DNA from 2 places in the Halomonas saccharevitans genome. Region 2 is predicted to be linked to the other one. Evidence: predicted binding sites of a transcription regulator. Region 2 holds the regulator's gene; the other holds the start of a gene.
The links. Region 2 encodes FNR, which switches genes on or off when oxygen is low (the NO sensors DNR and NnrR bind a similar motif). Its sites were predicted from a motif close to TTGATNTANATCAA; they were not measured.
Positions count from the first base shown of each region.

Region 1: the regulator FNR is predicted to act here: its motif matches at 4,240-4,253, upstream of RSO68_RS00905 (cytochrome-c peroxidase).

Region 1 is NZ_JAVXUR010000001.1:195,497-202,462, forward strand. Features, by position in the region: gene cydD (thiol reductant ABC exporter subunit CydD) at 1-253, shown strand, start outside; gene cydC (thiol reductant ABC exporter subunit CydC) at 246-1,997, shown strand; gene RSO68_RS00900 (adenosine deaminase) at 2,025-3,020, shown strand; gene RSO68_RS00905 (cytochrome-c peroxidase) at 3,136-4,122, opposite strand; gene guaD (guanine deaminase) at 4,291-5,628, opposite strand; gene xdhC (xanthine dehydrogenase accessory protein XdhC) at 5,679-6,605, opposite strand; gene xdhB (xanthine dehydrogenase molybdopterin binding subunit) at 6,602-6,966, opposite strand, start outside.
Region 2 is NZ_JAVXUR010000004.1:321,976-328,941, reverse strand. Features, by position in the region: gene RSO68_RS11960 (heavy metal translocating P-type ATPase) at 1-1,113, shown strand, start outside; gene ccoS (cbb3-type cytochrome oxidase assembly protein CcoS) at 1,110-1,325, shown strand; gene RSO68_RS11950 (sulfite exporter TauE/SafE family protein) at 1,325-2,023, shown strand; gene hemN (oxygen-independent coproporphyrinogen III oxidase) at 2,120-3,448, shown strand; gene fnr (fumarate/nitrate reduction transcriptional regulator Fnr) at 3,571-4,314, shown strand; gene ttcA (tRNA 2-thiocytidine(32) synthetase TtcA) at 4,455-5,366, opposite strand; gene RSO68_RS11930 (3'-5' exonuclease) at 5,480-6,106, opposite strand; gene RSO68_RS11925 (DUF294 nucleotidyltransferase-like domain-containing protein) at 6,160-6,966, opposite strand, start outside.

The DNA.
Region 1 (6,966 bases), on a different contig from region 2:
CCTCTCCGGGGGGCAGGTGCAGCGCCTGGCACTCGCCCGAGTGTTCCTCTCACCGGCGCCGCTGGTGCTGCTCGACGAGCCGACCGCGAGCCTGGACGCCCGGACCGAGGCGCGGGTCATCGAGGCCCTGGGGCGGCTGGCCGCCGAGGGGCGCACCCTGGTCATCGCCACCCACCATCCCGCGCTTCTGGCGCTGGCCGATCGTCGGCTGGCGCTCGAGGCCGCCCCCGTTCGGGAGTCCGTCGATGCCTGACGCGCGAGAGGCCTCACTGATCACGACTCTGCGTCCCTGGTGGCGGTTGCTCGATCGGCGTCGCGGCCGGCTGCTCGTCGGAGCTTGCCTGATGCTGCTCACCGTGGCGGCAGGCATCGGACTGCTGGCGCTCTCGGGGTGGTTCATCACCGCCACGGCGCTGACCGGCCTGGCCCTCGCCGCCGGGCTTTCGGCGTTTCTGGACGTGTACGTGCCCGGCGGCGGGATCCGCTTCTTCGCCGTTACCCGCACCGTCTCGCGCTACGTCGAACGGCTCTATAACCACGATACCGTGCTGCGCCTGCTGGCCGATCTGCGTGGTCACCTGTTCGGCGTGATGGTCGGGCTCGACGGGCGAACCCTGTCGCGGCGTCGCGCCAGCGACTGGCTCGATCGCCTCACCGCCGATATCGACACCCTGGACGGCCTCTACCTGCGCCTCGTGGCCCCGGCCGGCGTGGCGCTGCTGGCCATCCTGGCGCTGTCGGGCCTGCTCGCCCTGTGGCTGCCCCGGGCCGGCCTTGTCGCGCTCGCGCTGCTGCTGTCGGCCTGGCTGTGGCTCACCCTGGGCCAGGCCCGGCGCGGCATGGCCGCGAGCCGCGGTCAGGTCGAGGCGCTGGAGGCGCTGCGTGGCCGGATGCTCGAGCACCTGCGGGGGCTCGCCGAGCTCGAGGCCTACGGCAGCCTGGCCACCCACCGCGCGCGGCTTGAGGCGATCGAGCGTCGCCTGCAGGTCGATCAGTGGCGGCTGGCCCGGGTCGCGGCCCTGGGCTCGGCCCTTGCGGGACTCGCCGTCGGCGCCACCTGGCTCGCGGTGCTGGTGCTGGCGGCCCTGGCCTGGCAGGCCGGGGCGCTCTCAGGCCCGGTGATGGTGCTGATGCCGCTGGCGGTGATGGCGCTGAACGAGGCGCTGGCCGCGCTGCCCATGGCCTTCACTCGGCTGGGCGCGACCCGGGCCGCCGCCGAGCGCCTCAACGCCCTGGAGGCCGCTCGTTGCCCGAGCGCCGCCGTCTCGTGCGAGACGAGCGCCGCGGGACAGGCGCCGCACCCTGGGCCTCTCGATGTGACCCTCGATGCGGTCGACCTGCACTATCCGGGCGCCCTGCAGCCGGCGCTCACTGCGCTGGACCTCTCGCTGCCGGCGGGCCAGCGACTGGCGCTGTGCGGCGCCTCCGGGGCCGGCAAGTCCAGCGTGGCACAGCTGCTCACGCGCCAGCTCGCGCCGAGCGCCGGGCGAATCACTCTCGGCGGCGTTCCCGTGGAGGCGATCGACGAGGCGACGCTGCGCCAGCGGGTGGCCTGCCTCACCCAGCAGGTGGAGCTGTTCGACGATAGCCTGGCCGCCAACCTGCGCCTGGGCGACTCCGAGGCGGACGAGGCGCGGCTGTGGCGGGTGCTGTCGATGGTCGAGCTCGCCGGCTGGGCGGACGCGTTGCCCGAGGGGCTCGAGACCCGGGTGGGCGAGGGCGGACGACGGCTCTCCGGCGGTCAGGCTCGACGCGTCGGCCTCGCCCGTCTGCTGCTTCGGGAGCCGGACCTGGTGATCCTCGACGAACCCTTCGCCGGGCTCGATGCGCCCACCGCGGCACGCCTGGCCGCCCGTCTCGACGGGTGGCTTGCCGGTCGCAGCGTCATCTACCTGGTGCACCAGCTCGGCGAGGCCGTCGATCCGCCGGGCATCGATCAGCGCCTGACCCTGCGTGAAGGTGCGCTTTGCACGGATGGTCAGGATGTTTCAGGATAGGACCGATCATTTTCCATGAGGTGTGCCATGCGTGACTTCCTCAGGCGCCTGCCCAAGGCCGAACTCCACCTGCACATCGAGGGCTCGCTGGAGCCCGAACTGATGTTCTCCCTGGCCGAGCGCAACGGGATCCGCCTGCCCTATGCCTCGGTGGAGGAGGTTCGCGAGGCCTATGATTTCGCCGATCTGCAGTCCTTCCTCGATCTCTACTACCAGGGAATGAGCGTGCTGCGTACTGCCGAGGACTTCCATGATCTCGCCATGGACTACTTTCGCCGGGCCAGCGCCGAGGGCGTCGTGCACGTGGAGATGCACTTCGATCCCCAGGCGCATCTGGCGCGGGGCATCGAGCTGCCGGTGGTGATGGAGGGGCTCTCCCTGGCGCGCCGTGAGGCCTGGCGCGAGCTCGGCATGTCCAGCGCGATGATCATGGCCTTCCTGCGCGACCGTCCGGCCGAAGAGGCCATGGCGGTGATGGAGAGCGCCGCTCCCTATTGGGAGATGCTCGACGCCGTGGGTCTGGACAGCGCCGAGCAGGGCAATCCGCCGGCGAAGTTTACCGAAGTCTTCCGCTTCGCCCGCGAGCTCGGCATTCCCCGCGTGGCCCATGCCGGGGAGGAGGGACCGCCCGCCTACATCCGCGAGGCGCTGGACCTGCTGGACGTCTGTCGCATCGATCACGGCGTGCGCTGCCTGGAGGACCCCGCGCTGGTGGCCCGGCTGCGCGACGAGCAGGTCGTGCTCACCGTCTGCCCGCTCTCCAACGTGCGCCTGCGGGTGGTCGAGCGCATGGCCGACCACCCCTTGCCGCAGCTGCTCGAGGCGGGCCTGACGCTGACGCTGAACTCCGACGACCCCGCCTACTTCGGCGGCGGCATGTTGCCCAATTTCGAGGCCTGCCACGAGGCCTTCGGCTGGTCGAAGGAGGTCTTCGCGGGGCTCGCCGGCAATGCCCTCGAGGCCGCCTTCATGAGCGACGAGCGCCGCCAGGAGCTGCGGCGGCGGCTGGCCGAGGTGAGCTGACGGCACTACGTCGTCGACACCCTGTATTCGGTACTCTGTCACGACCTGACGTCCCTGCCTGTCGCTAACGCAAAACCCCGGCCTCGCCGGGGTTTTGCGTGTCGGCCCATCGGGATCAGGGCAGGGCGGGCACCTCGATGTCAGGCATCTCGCCGGTCAGGCTGTGCAGGAAGGCGGTGATGTCGTCGATGGTGGCCTGCTCGAAATCTCGGCCGAGCATCTCCTGGCCCATGATGGCCACGGCCTCCTCGAGGGTCTCGGTGGCGCCGTTGTTCATGTACGGATAGGTCACCGCCACGTTGCGCAGGGTCGGGGTGCGGAAGCGATGGCGATCGCTCTCCTCGCCGGTGACGTCGAAGCGCCCCACGTCGGTGGAGCCCGGCACCTGGATGCGGTGGAACTGGCTGTCGGAGAGATTCGCGCCGCGATGGCAGGCGATGCAGCCGCTGTCCACGAAGGCCACCATGCCGGCTTTCTGCTGTTCGCTCAGGGCCTCGAGATCGCCTCGCAGATAGCGGTCGAAGGGCGAGTCCGGCGTGTTGAGCGTGCGCTGGAAGCTGGCCAGGGCCTCGGCGAGATGATCCGCGCTGATCGGCGCGGGGTCGCCCGGGAAGGCCTCGGCGAAGCGACGCTGGTAGAGCTCGAAGCCCTCCAGGCGAGAGAGCGCACCCTCCAGGTCCATGGCCATCTCTACATCGGCCTGGATCGGGCCCAGGGCCTGGCTTTCCAGGTCGGGCTCGCGCCCGTCCCAGAACTGCGACTCCAGGAAACCGGCGTTGAGCACCGTGGGCGTATTGCGCTTGCCGATCTGGCCATCGTGGCCGGTGGCGCGAGGAATGCGGTCGCTCCAGCCCAGCGCCGGATTATGGCAGGTGGCGCAGCTGATCACGCCGCTGGCGGAGATGCGCGGCTCGAAGAACAGCATGTTGCCGAGCCTGACCTTCTCCTTGGTAAGAGAGTTGTCGGCCGGAATGCTCGGCAGGTGAGGCAGCGGCTCGAAGCGATCGCGGTAGTCGGCGAGGCCGTCGTCGGCGAGGGCGGTGCCGACGAGGCCGAGCGTGGAGCCAAGAGCGATGGCGCTGACCAGCAGGCGCTTGCGCATGAGAAATTCCCTTCCGTTGGTGACTCGGGCACGCCAAAAATGGATTGCACTAATGTAGCTAGTAACGCTCGAGTCCCGCGGCGAATCAACCGCCGCCGCGGTCGGATAAAGGGATGATTGACCTGCATCAAGTCAGGCGTCGATCGGGGGCGGCCAAAGGGCGCGTCGCTAAGGCGCGTCGCGGCGATGTGCTCGGCGCCCGCCGCTCCAGGTCTCGGCCACCGTGCGGTCGTCGCCGAGCATCATCAGCGCGAAGAGCGTCTCGGCGAGACTCTGGCTTCTGGCCGTGCGCCTAGCCATCAGCGGGGTCGCGGCGGGGTCGAGCACCACGAGGTCCGCCTCCATGCCCGGGGCGAGCCTGCCGATGTGGTCGTCCAGGGAGAGCGCCCGGGCGTTGCCGAGCGTCAGCCCGTAGAAGCCCTGCCAGGCGGTGAGCGGCTGGCCGCGCAGCTGGCCGACCTGATAGGCGGTCTTGAGGGTGGCCAGGCCCGAGAGGTCGGTGCCGCCGCCGACATCGCTGGCATAGCTGATGGCAAGGCCGGCCTCCCGGGCGGCGAGGCGGTCGAACAGGCCGCTGCCCAGGAACATGTTCGAGCTCGGGCAGAAGGCCAGGTTGGCGCCCCGCGCCGCCAGTCGACCGCGCATCTCCTGGTCGAGATGGATGCCGTGGGCGAAGGTGCTGCGGGGGCCGACGAGCCCCGACTGCTCGTAGACCTCGAGGTAGTCGCGGCTCTCGGGGAAGAGCTCGGCCACCCAGTCGAGCTCGCCGGTGTTCTCGGCGAGGTGCGTCTGTAGCCACAGGCTCGGGTCGGTGCGCAGAAGCCCCCCGGTGGCATCGAGCTGCGCCCGGGTGGAGGTGGGCGCGAAGCGCGGCGTCAGGCTGTAGCCGAGCCGGTCCCGGCCGTGCCAGTCGGCGATCAGCCGCTCGCTGTCGCGGATGCCGCCCCGGGTGTCGTCGCACAGCGCCTCGGGCGCGTGGCGATCCATCAGCACCTTGCCGGCGAGCATGCGCAGGCCGCGCTCGCGACACTCGGTGAAGAAGGCGTCCACCGAGCCGGGGTGGCTCGAGCAGAACACCTGGGCGGTGGTGGTGCCGACCCGCAGCATCTCGTCGAGAAAGGCCCCCGACTGGGCCCGGGCGTGCTCGGCAACGGCGAAGCGACACTCCTCGGGGAAGGTGTAGTCGTTCAGCCAATCGAGCAGCTGGCGGCCCCAGGAGGCCATGATCTCCAGCTGCACGTAGTGCACGTGGCTGTCGATGAAGCCGGGCACGATCAGCTTGCCGCGATGATCGACGACCTCGATGCCCTCGGGCAGGTCGGGGGCCAGCCGCGCCCAGGCGTCCAGCGCGCGGATGCGGCCGTTCTCGATCCACAGGGCGCCATCCTCGATATGGCGCACGCTCCCCGCGGCGGGCGTATCGCCCTCGCCGGGGTCGGTGTCGAAGCTCAGCAGGTCGGCGCGCAGCACGCGCGCGGTATCAGGGGTCATCACATCGAGGCTCATGTCGTCGGGGCTCGTCTCGGGGGTCGTGACAGGGGGCGTGACGGTCGGCGTCAGGCCGTCGCGTTTGGTTCGTCGCGAAGGGTATCGCTCAGGGCGCCGCGCAGTTCGGCCGGGTCGAGGCCGCGCCGGTCGGGGCGCTCCTCGCCGGCCATCAAGGGCAGCAGCTCGGCGATGGCGGCCAGGGCGATGGCGTAGGGCGTCTTGTCGCCGCCCGTGCCGCCGGCCGCCGTGCCGATGGGGCAGCGGACCGTGGCCAGCGCCGCCTCGTCGTGGCCGGCCTCGCCCACCCGGCGACGAAAGCTCGCCCACTTGCTGCGCGAGCCGATCAGCCCCAGCGAGCCCGTGTCGCCGCGGGCGAGCAGGGCGTCCACCAGGGCGCGGTCCTCGGCGTGATCGTGGGTCAGCACCAGGGCGTGGGCGCCGGCTGGCAGGGCGGCCACGGCCGCGGCGGGGTCTGGCGCCTGGCGACACTCGAGCCTCGGCTCGCCGGCGGCCCAGTCGGGGAAGGCGTCCGCGCGGCTATCGTGCCACAGCACCCGCCACGGCAGCGGGGCGGCCAGGCGCACCAGCGCCTGGCCCACGTGGCCGGCGCCGAAGATGGCGAGCGTCGCGGGGCTGCCCGGGAAGACCTCGAGCAGCACGTTGACGAAGCCGCCGCAGCACTGGCCGCTGCGCCCGCCCAGGGAGAAGGCCTCCAGGCTCATGCCGGCCTCGGTTCTGCCATCGCCCCGGCCCTCGGCGCTGCCATCGACGCCCGCCAGGCGCCGACGGGCGGCTTCGATGGTCTGCCACTCGAAGGTGCCGCCGCCCAGGGTGTCATATACCGCCTCGGCGGTGATCACCATGCGCGCGCCGGGCTCCCGGGGGGTCGAGCCGGCGCTGGTGACCTGGGTTGCCAGCACGTGGGGCAGCCCCTCGCGCTGCAGGCGGTGCAGGGCAGCGTGCCAGGGCTCGGGCCGGATATCCGCGGCGCTCATGCGGGCTCCTCCTGGTCCACTGGCCGTGCCTTGTGGCGGGCGCGCAGCGCCTCGGCGGCCATCAGCACCCGCTCCGGGGTGGCCGGGGTGTCGAGGGCCGGGCTGATGCGATAGTCGGCGAGGCTCGCCAGGGCATCGCGCAGCGCCGACCACACCGAGATGGCCAGCATGAAGGGCGGCTCGCCCACGGCCTTGGAGCGGTAGATGCTGGCCTGGGAGTTGGGATGACCCTGCAGCAGGTCGACGTTGAAGGTCGGCGGCAGGTCGCCGAAAGCCGGGATCTTGTAGGTGGCCGGGCCGTCGGTGACCAGTCGGCCGGCGTCGTTCCAGACCAGTTCCTCGCTGGTCAGCCAGCCCATGC
Region 2 (6,966 bases):
TGGTGGTTCATCGATGCCGACCGCATGCTCTGGGTCACCCTGTCGGTGCTGGTGGTGACCTGCCCCTGCGCCCTGGCGCTGGCCACCCCCACGGCCCTGACCGCCGGCCACGGCCGGCTGCACCGACGCGGCGTGCTGATCACCCGCGCCGACGCCCTGGAAGCGCTGTCGCAGCTGGACCGGGTGATCTTCGACAAGACCGGCACCCTGACCAGTGGCGAGATGAGCCTGGTGGAGACTCGCCCGGTCGGCGACACCCTCGACGAAGCGCGCGCGCGTGCCCTGGCGGCCGCCCTGGAGGCCCAGTCCGAGCACCCCATCGCCCGCGCCTTCCGCCCCTTCCGCGAGGCCGACATCAGCGCCGACGAGGTGCTCAGCCGCCCCGGCCGGGGCCTGGAGGGCCACATCGACGGGCGCCGTTGGCGCCTCGGCACCCCCGCCTTCGCCGCGCCCGAGGCAACGCCCGAGGCCCCCGGTGAGGGCCAGTGGCTGCTGCTGGCCGAGGACGGCACACCACGCGCCTGGTTCGCCCTCCACGACCAGCTTCGCGAAGATGCTCGAGAGACCGTCGAGGCCCTGAAGGCGCGCGGCCTCGCGGTGGAGCTGCTCTCCGGCGATACCGAATCGGCGGTGGCGGCCATGGCCGGACGCCTGGGTATCGCGACCTGGCAGGCGGCGGCCTCCCCGGAAGACAAGCTGGCACGCATCCAGGCACTGCAGGCCGACGGTGAGCGGGTGGCCATGGTGGGCGACGGCATCAACGACGTGCCGGTGTTGGCCGGGGCCGACGTGGCCATCGCCATGAACGGCGCCACCGACCTCGCCCGCACCCGCGCCGACGCCGTCTTGCTGGGCCCTCGGCTGGGGCGTATCGTCGAGGCCATCGCGACCAGCCGTGCCACCCGGCGGATCATCCGCCAGAACCTGGCCTGGTCGCTGATCTACAACGTCTCGGCGCTGCCCCTGGCGGCAATGGGCTTCGTGCCCCCCTGGCTCGCCGCCATCGGCATGTCGGCGAGCTCGCTGGTCGTCGTCGGCAACGCCCTGCGCCTGACCCGCACCGGGCCTGAACGGCCCACCGGCACCGACTCCCCCAGGCTGGTAAACGCATGAGCATTCTCTACCTGTTGATCCCCCTCTCGCTGATCCTGCTGGGACTGGCGGTCTGGGCCTTCTTCTGGGCCGTCAAGCACGACCAGTTCGAGGACCTCGAGGGTCCCGCCTACCGCATCCTCTTCGACGAGGACGAAAACGACCGCCCGCGCGCCCCATCGGACGGCGATGCCGGCGCCGACGCGCCCCGGGACGAGGATCGCCGCAACTGATGGACCCCACCGGACTCGACCTTCCCCCGCTGGCGGCGGCCTTCGTCTTCGGCCTGCTCGGCGGCGCCCACTGCATCGGCATGTGCGGCGGCATCATGAGCGCCCTGACCTTCGCCGTGCCGCCCAGCATGAGAAGCCCGGCCCGACTCTCGGGGCTGCTGCTCGGCTACAATCTAGGGCGCATCACGAGCTACATGATGGCCGGCGCCCTGGTGGCGGGGCTCGGTACGCTGATCGCCCTGAGTCCCCAGGCACGCCTGGTGCTGCAGGGCCTGGCCGCGGTAATGCTGATCCTGATGGCGCTTTACATCGCCGACTGGTGGAAGGGGCTACTCAAGGTCGAAGCGGTCGGCAGGCGCCTGTGGCGCCACCTCGAGCCCGTGGGGCGGCGGCTGATGCCGGTGGTCCGGGTGCCCCAGGCGTTCGCCCTGGGCGCCGTCTGGGGCTGGCTGCCGTGCGGCCTGGTCTACTCGATGCTCGCCTGGAGCCTGGCCATCGCCGATCCCTGGCGGGGCGCGACCCTGATGGGCGCCTTCGGCCTCGGCACCCTGCCGGCCCTGCTGGCCACCGGCCTCGCCGCGCGCCAGCTCGGCGCCCTGATTCGCCATCCGGCCACCCGCACGCTGTCCGCGCTGTCGATCATCGCCTTCGCCCTCTGGCAGCTGTGGACGCTGCTGCCCGGGGCGACGATGCACTGACGACTCCGCCGATCGCGGCTTCGCTTGACGCAGCTCAACGCGGCAAAACTGGCGCCTCGCTAGCATAAAGGCATGTTTCCCTCCGGAGGGCCGACCATGCCCCCTCGCGCGTCAACCGCACCCGCTAGCGACGCCCCCTTCGCGGCGGCTTCGCCGGCTCCCGCCTATGGCTTCTACCCCACGCCCCAGGCGATGGGCGACGGCATTGGCGCCGAGGACTACCGCCAGGCACTCGAGCACAGCAACGCCGCGGCGCGTCCGCTGTCGCTCTACGTGCATCTGCCCTTCTGCCAGCAGGCCTGCTACCACTGCACCCGTCGGCCGGTCACCACCTCGGACACCCGACTGACCGAGGCCTATCTCACTCGACTCGACCGCGAGATGGTGCTGACCAGTCGCCATCTGGACGCTCGCCGGGAGGTCCGCTCCCTGCAGTGGGGCGGCGGTACGCCGACCTTCCTGACCCTGAACCAGATGGGCGACCTGATCGATCGGCTGGATGCCCGCTTCCGGCTGGCCGGCGATCGCGACCGGGAGTACCTCATCGAGATCGACCCCCGGGAGGCCGACGTCTTCACCCTGCGTCATCTCGAGGCCCTGGGCTTCAACCGACTGAGCCTCGAGGTGCTCGACCTGGATCCCGAGGTCCAGCGGGCGATCAATCGCCAGCAGGGCCGCGGCCTGACCGAACAGCTGCTCGACGAGGCGGACCGGCTGGGCTTCAACTCCGTGAACCTGAACCTGATTCTCGGCCTGCCCCGCCAGACCCTTGGCGGCTTCGTCGCCACGCTCGATCAGGTCATCGCCATGGCACCGTCGCGGCTGTCGCTGTTTCAGTACCAGCACCACCCCGAGCGCTTTCCCCACCAGCGCCAGATCCGCCCCGAGGACCTGCCCGCCCCGCTGGAGGTCCAGGGAATGCTGCAGGCGGCCATCGAGCGGCTCGCCGCCGCGGGCTACGTGCATCTCGGCCACGACCGCTTCGTGCGCGGCGACGACCGCCTGGCCAGGGCCCTCGTGACCGGGCGAGACCGCCACGACCTGGTGGGCCTGGGCGTCACGGCCGTCTCCCGCCTGGAGGACCTGCACGTTCGCAACCCGCAGAAGCTTGAGGACTACGAGGCCGCCCTCGAGCGGGGGGAGCTGCCCACCGCCGTCGGCCATCGGCTGAGCCTGGACGATCGGCTGCGAAGCGCTGCCATCGAGAGGCTGATGTGCGATCTCCATCTCGACCTGGCGGAGCTCGGCGCGGCCTTCGGCCTGGACGCCGAGGCCCATCTCGCCGGACCGCTGGCGCGCCTGGCCCGCGCCGAGTCGCAGGGCCTGATCGCGTGCCGGGGCGCACAGTGGCGCGTGACGCCCACCGGTCGCCTGCTGATCCGTCAGCTGGCGGCGGCCTTCGACGCCTACCCCGCCGCGTCCTGAATGCCAGGCCCTGAATGCCACGCCCCGAATGCCAAGTTCAGCGACGAGGTGTTAAGCGGTGCTTTGCCGGTGGGCGACTATCCCCCATAATGAGCACTGAGCCATCATCCATGGAGGAGAGCATGCCCGACCCCGCAACCGGCAGGCGCCGCGCACTGCTGAACGAGACTCGCTGCCAGACCTGCAGCCTGAGCTCGCTCTGCCTGCCGCTGGCGCTCGAAGTGCAGGACATGGATCAGTTTGAGGCCATCATCCGCCGCCGACCGCCGTTGAAGAAGGGCGAGGCACTGTTCCGCCAGGGCACTCACTTCACCAGCGTCTTCGCGGTGCGCTCGGGCAGCCTCAAGCAGGTGACCACCGAGGGCAGCGGCGAGGACCAGCTGACCAACTTCTACCTGCCCAGCGAACTGGTGGGCCTCGACGGCATCGACGAGGAGCGCTATCCAGGCACGGTGGTGGCCCTTGAGACCACCACGGTCTGCGAGATCCCCTTCGATCGCCTCGACGCCCTCTCCGAATCCCTGCCGGAGCTGCGCGGCCAGCTCTACCGCAGCATGAGCAAGGAGATGCGTGACGATCGCCGCATGATGCGCCTGCTGTCGCGCAAGACCGCCGACCAGCGCCTGGCGACCTTCTTCACCAGCCTCTCCGACCGCTTCCGGCGGCGTGGCTACTCGCCCTACAGCTTCCGGCTGTCCATGTCGCGGGCCGACATCGGCAACTACCTGGGGCTCGCGGTGGAGACCGTCAGCCGCATCCTGAGTCGCTTCCAGTCCCAGGGCCTGGTGGCCGTGTCCGGCCGCGAAGTGAACATCCTCGACCTGGAATCGCTGATCGAGGTGGCCGAACAGGAAGGCTGCCGCTAGCAGCGCCAAGCAGCAGGTTGACCAAGCCGCTACGAATCAGTCACTAACAAGGAACCCCATCGGAGCTCGTCTCCGATGGGGTTCCTTGTTTTAAGACTGCCGCCCTTCAGTGAGCCGCTCGGCGCTATCAGATTGGCCGCTCAGAGCTCGTTGTGCAGCGCGATGCGGTCGGCATTGAGGCGCGCCTGCTTCTCCTCGAGGCCCGCGAAATCGAAGAGCTCGCGGTCGGCCAGCTGGGAGGGCGCCACGTTGGTGACCGCCTTGAACATGCTCTCGAGCCGCCCCGGATGCGACGCCTCCCACTCGGCCAGCATCTCCTTGACCACCTGGCGCTGCAGGTTCGGCTGGGAGCCGCAGAGGTTGCAGGGAATGATCGGGAATTCCATGCGCCGGGCGAACTCGGCGATGTCGGCCTCCCGGCAGTAGGCGAGCGGACGAATGACCATGTTGCGGCCGTCGTCGGAGAGCAGCTTGGGCGGCATCGCCTTGAGGCTGCCGCCGAAGAACATGTTGAGAAACAGCGTCTCGAGGATATCCTCGCGATGGTGGCCCAGCGCCACCTTGGTGGCACCGATCTCCTCGGCGAAGCCGTAAAGCGAGCCGCGCCGCAGCCGCGAGCAGAGCGCGCAGGTGGTCTTGCCCTCGGGCGTTTTCTCCTTGACCACCGAGTAGGTATCGCGCTCGAGGATGTGGTACTCGACGTCGAGCCTGTCCAGGTACTCGGGAAGCACGTGCTCGGGGAAGCCGGGCTGCTTCTGGTCCAGGTTGACCGCCACCAGGGAGAAGTTCACCGGCGCGTTGCGCTGCAGGTTGCGCAGGATCTCCAGCAGGGTGTAGCTGTCCTTGCCGCCGGAGAGGCAGACCATCACCCGGTCTCCCTCATGAATCATCCCGTAATCGATGATGGCGTTGCCCACCTGGCGACGCAGCCGCTTCTGCAGCTTGTTGAAGGCGCGCTTTTCCGAGGCGTCGAGCTCGTAGGGAGGCGTCGCGGGGTCGGCGACGGGCCGCGGGGCGGTGTCGCGGGGATCGAACATCAGGGCGTCTGGCATGGTATCGGCGCTGCCTGGGCGGCTGGAAAATGGCGGGCGCTATCCTACCATTCTCGCCGCCGACAGGCGACGCGGGGCCGCCCGTATCGAAGCGATCAATAGACACGCGGCGATCAGCAGAAACGTTCAATCTCGGGCGGGCTGCGGGTCAGGCGCAGGTGGATCAGCGCCGTGGTCACGGCGTCACCGAGCGCCGTGTGCCGCCCCATCACCGGCACCCCCAGGCGCTCGGCCACCTGCTCGAAGCGCGGCCGGGTAACGAGTTCGGGATGGCTGCGACGCAGCCGGCGATAGTAGGCCTGAGCCACGTCGATGCAGGCGTTGGGCAGGTCGAACCCGAAGCGCGGCCGAAGGTAGCGGTTGAGCAGCGTCAGGTCGTCGTCCAGGCGCCAGCCGATCAGCGGGCGATTGCCGACAAAGTCCAGGAACTGTGCCAGCGCCTCGTCGATGCCGGCCCCCTCCGCCAGGTCGATGCCGCGCAGGCCGTGCCGGCGGATCGAATCGCCACCGAGGCTGGAGGGACACGCCAGCCGCAGGTCGAGGGAGTCGCTGGTCAGGACGCGATCCCCGCACAGGCGCACCGCCGCCAGCGACAAAAGCTCGGCCCGACGCGGGTCGGGGCCGGTGGTCACGCAGTCGATGGCGACCAGCTCCTCGCCGGTATAGGGCGCGAAGAGCCAGCCGTGATCGCCGTCGATCTGACGGCGTCGATCCGCGGCGCGGCGCAGGGCCCTTAGCATCAGGCCACCTCCTGTTGTTGAGTGGATCGAGCAGCGTCGAGACGCGTGGTGCGTCAGGAGTACTCGAGGTGGAAACGGTGCGACAGCCGCTGCTTGAATTCCTTGACGATGTGCAGGGCCTCGCGGAGCAGGTCCCGCTCCAGGGAGGAGAGCTCCTGCACCACCACCCGGTCGGGCGCCTCGCCCTTGCCTTCAGGGTCATCGAGGCGCTCGAGCTGCTGGCGAAGCCTCAGCTCGGTGAACAGCGACAGGGCCTCGCCCAGGTCCTCGGCGAAACGCTCCTCCAGCCGGCCGTCGGCAACCAGCGCGCCCAGCCGCTCCAGGGTGGAGGTCGCGGTGATGCGCCGCTCGAGTGCCAGGGTGCGTACCCCGTGGACGATGGGGAAGATGCCGCCCTTCTTGATGTCCACTCCGTGCTGAGGCTTCTTCAGCGACCCGAACAGCGTCAGCGGCGTGGAGAAACGCAGCGCGGTGCGGGCGAAGTAGGAGAGCAGGATCTCGTCGCGGCTGCAGCGCTCGAAGAGCTCCTCGCGCAGCCGCTCGAGCAGCGAGGCGTTGCCGGCCACCGCATGGGCGTCGAGCATGATCGCCAGGCGCATGAGGCTCTCGCCGTCGCGCTTCGCCGCCCACTGCGCGATGCGCTCGCGCCACTGGCTCTCGGTGCCCACCCACTCGGGGTTGGAGACCATGATGTCGCCGGGGCAGGGCGGGTAGCCCAACTCGATCAGCGTCTCGGTGAGGCGCTGCATCTGCGCCTGGCAGTCGGGCCAGTCGAGTTCGTCGGCCACTATCAGGCCGTTGTCCTGGTCGGTCTTGAGGATCTGTTCGCCACGCCCTTCGCTGCCCATCACGATCAGACA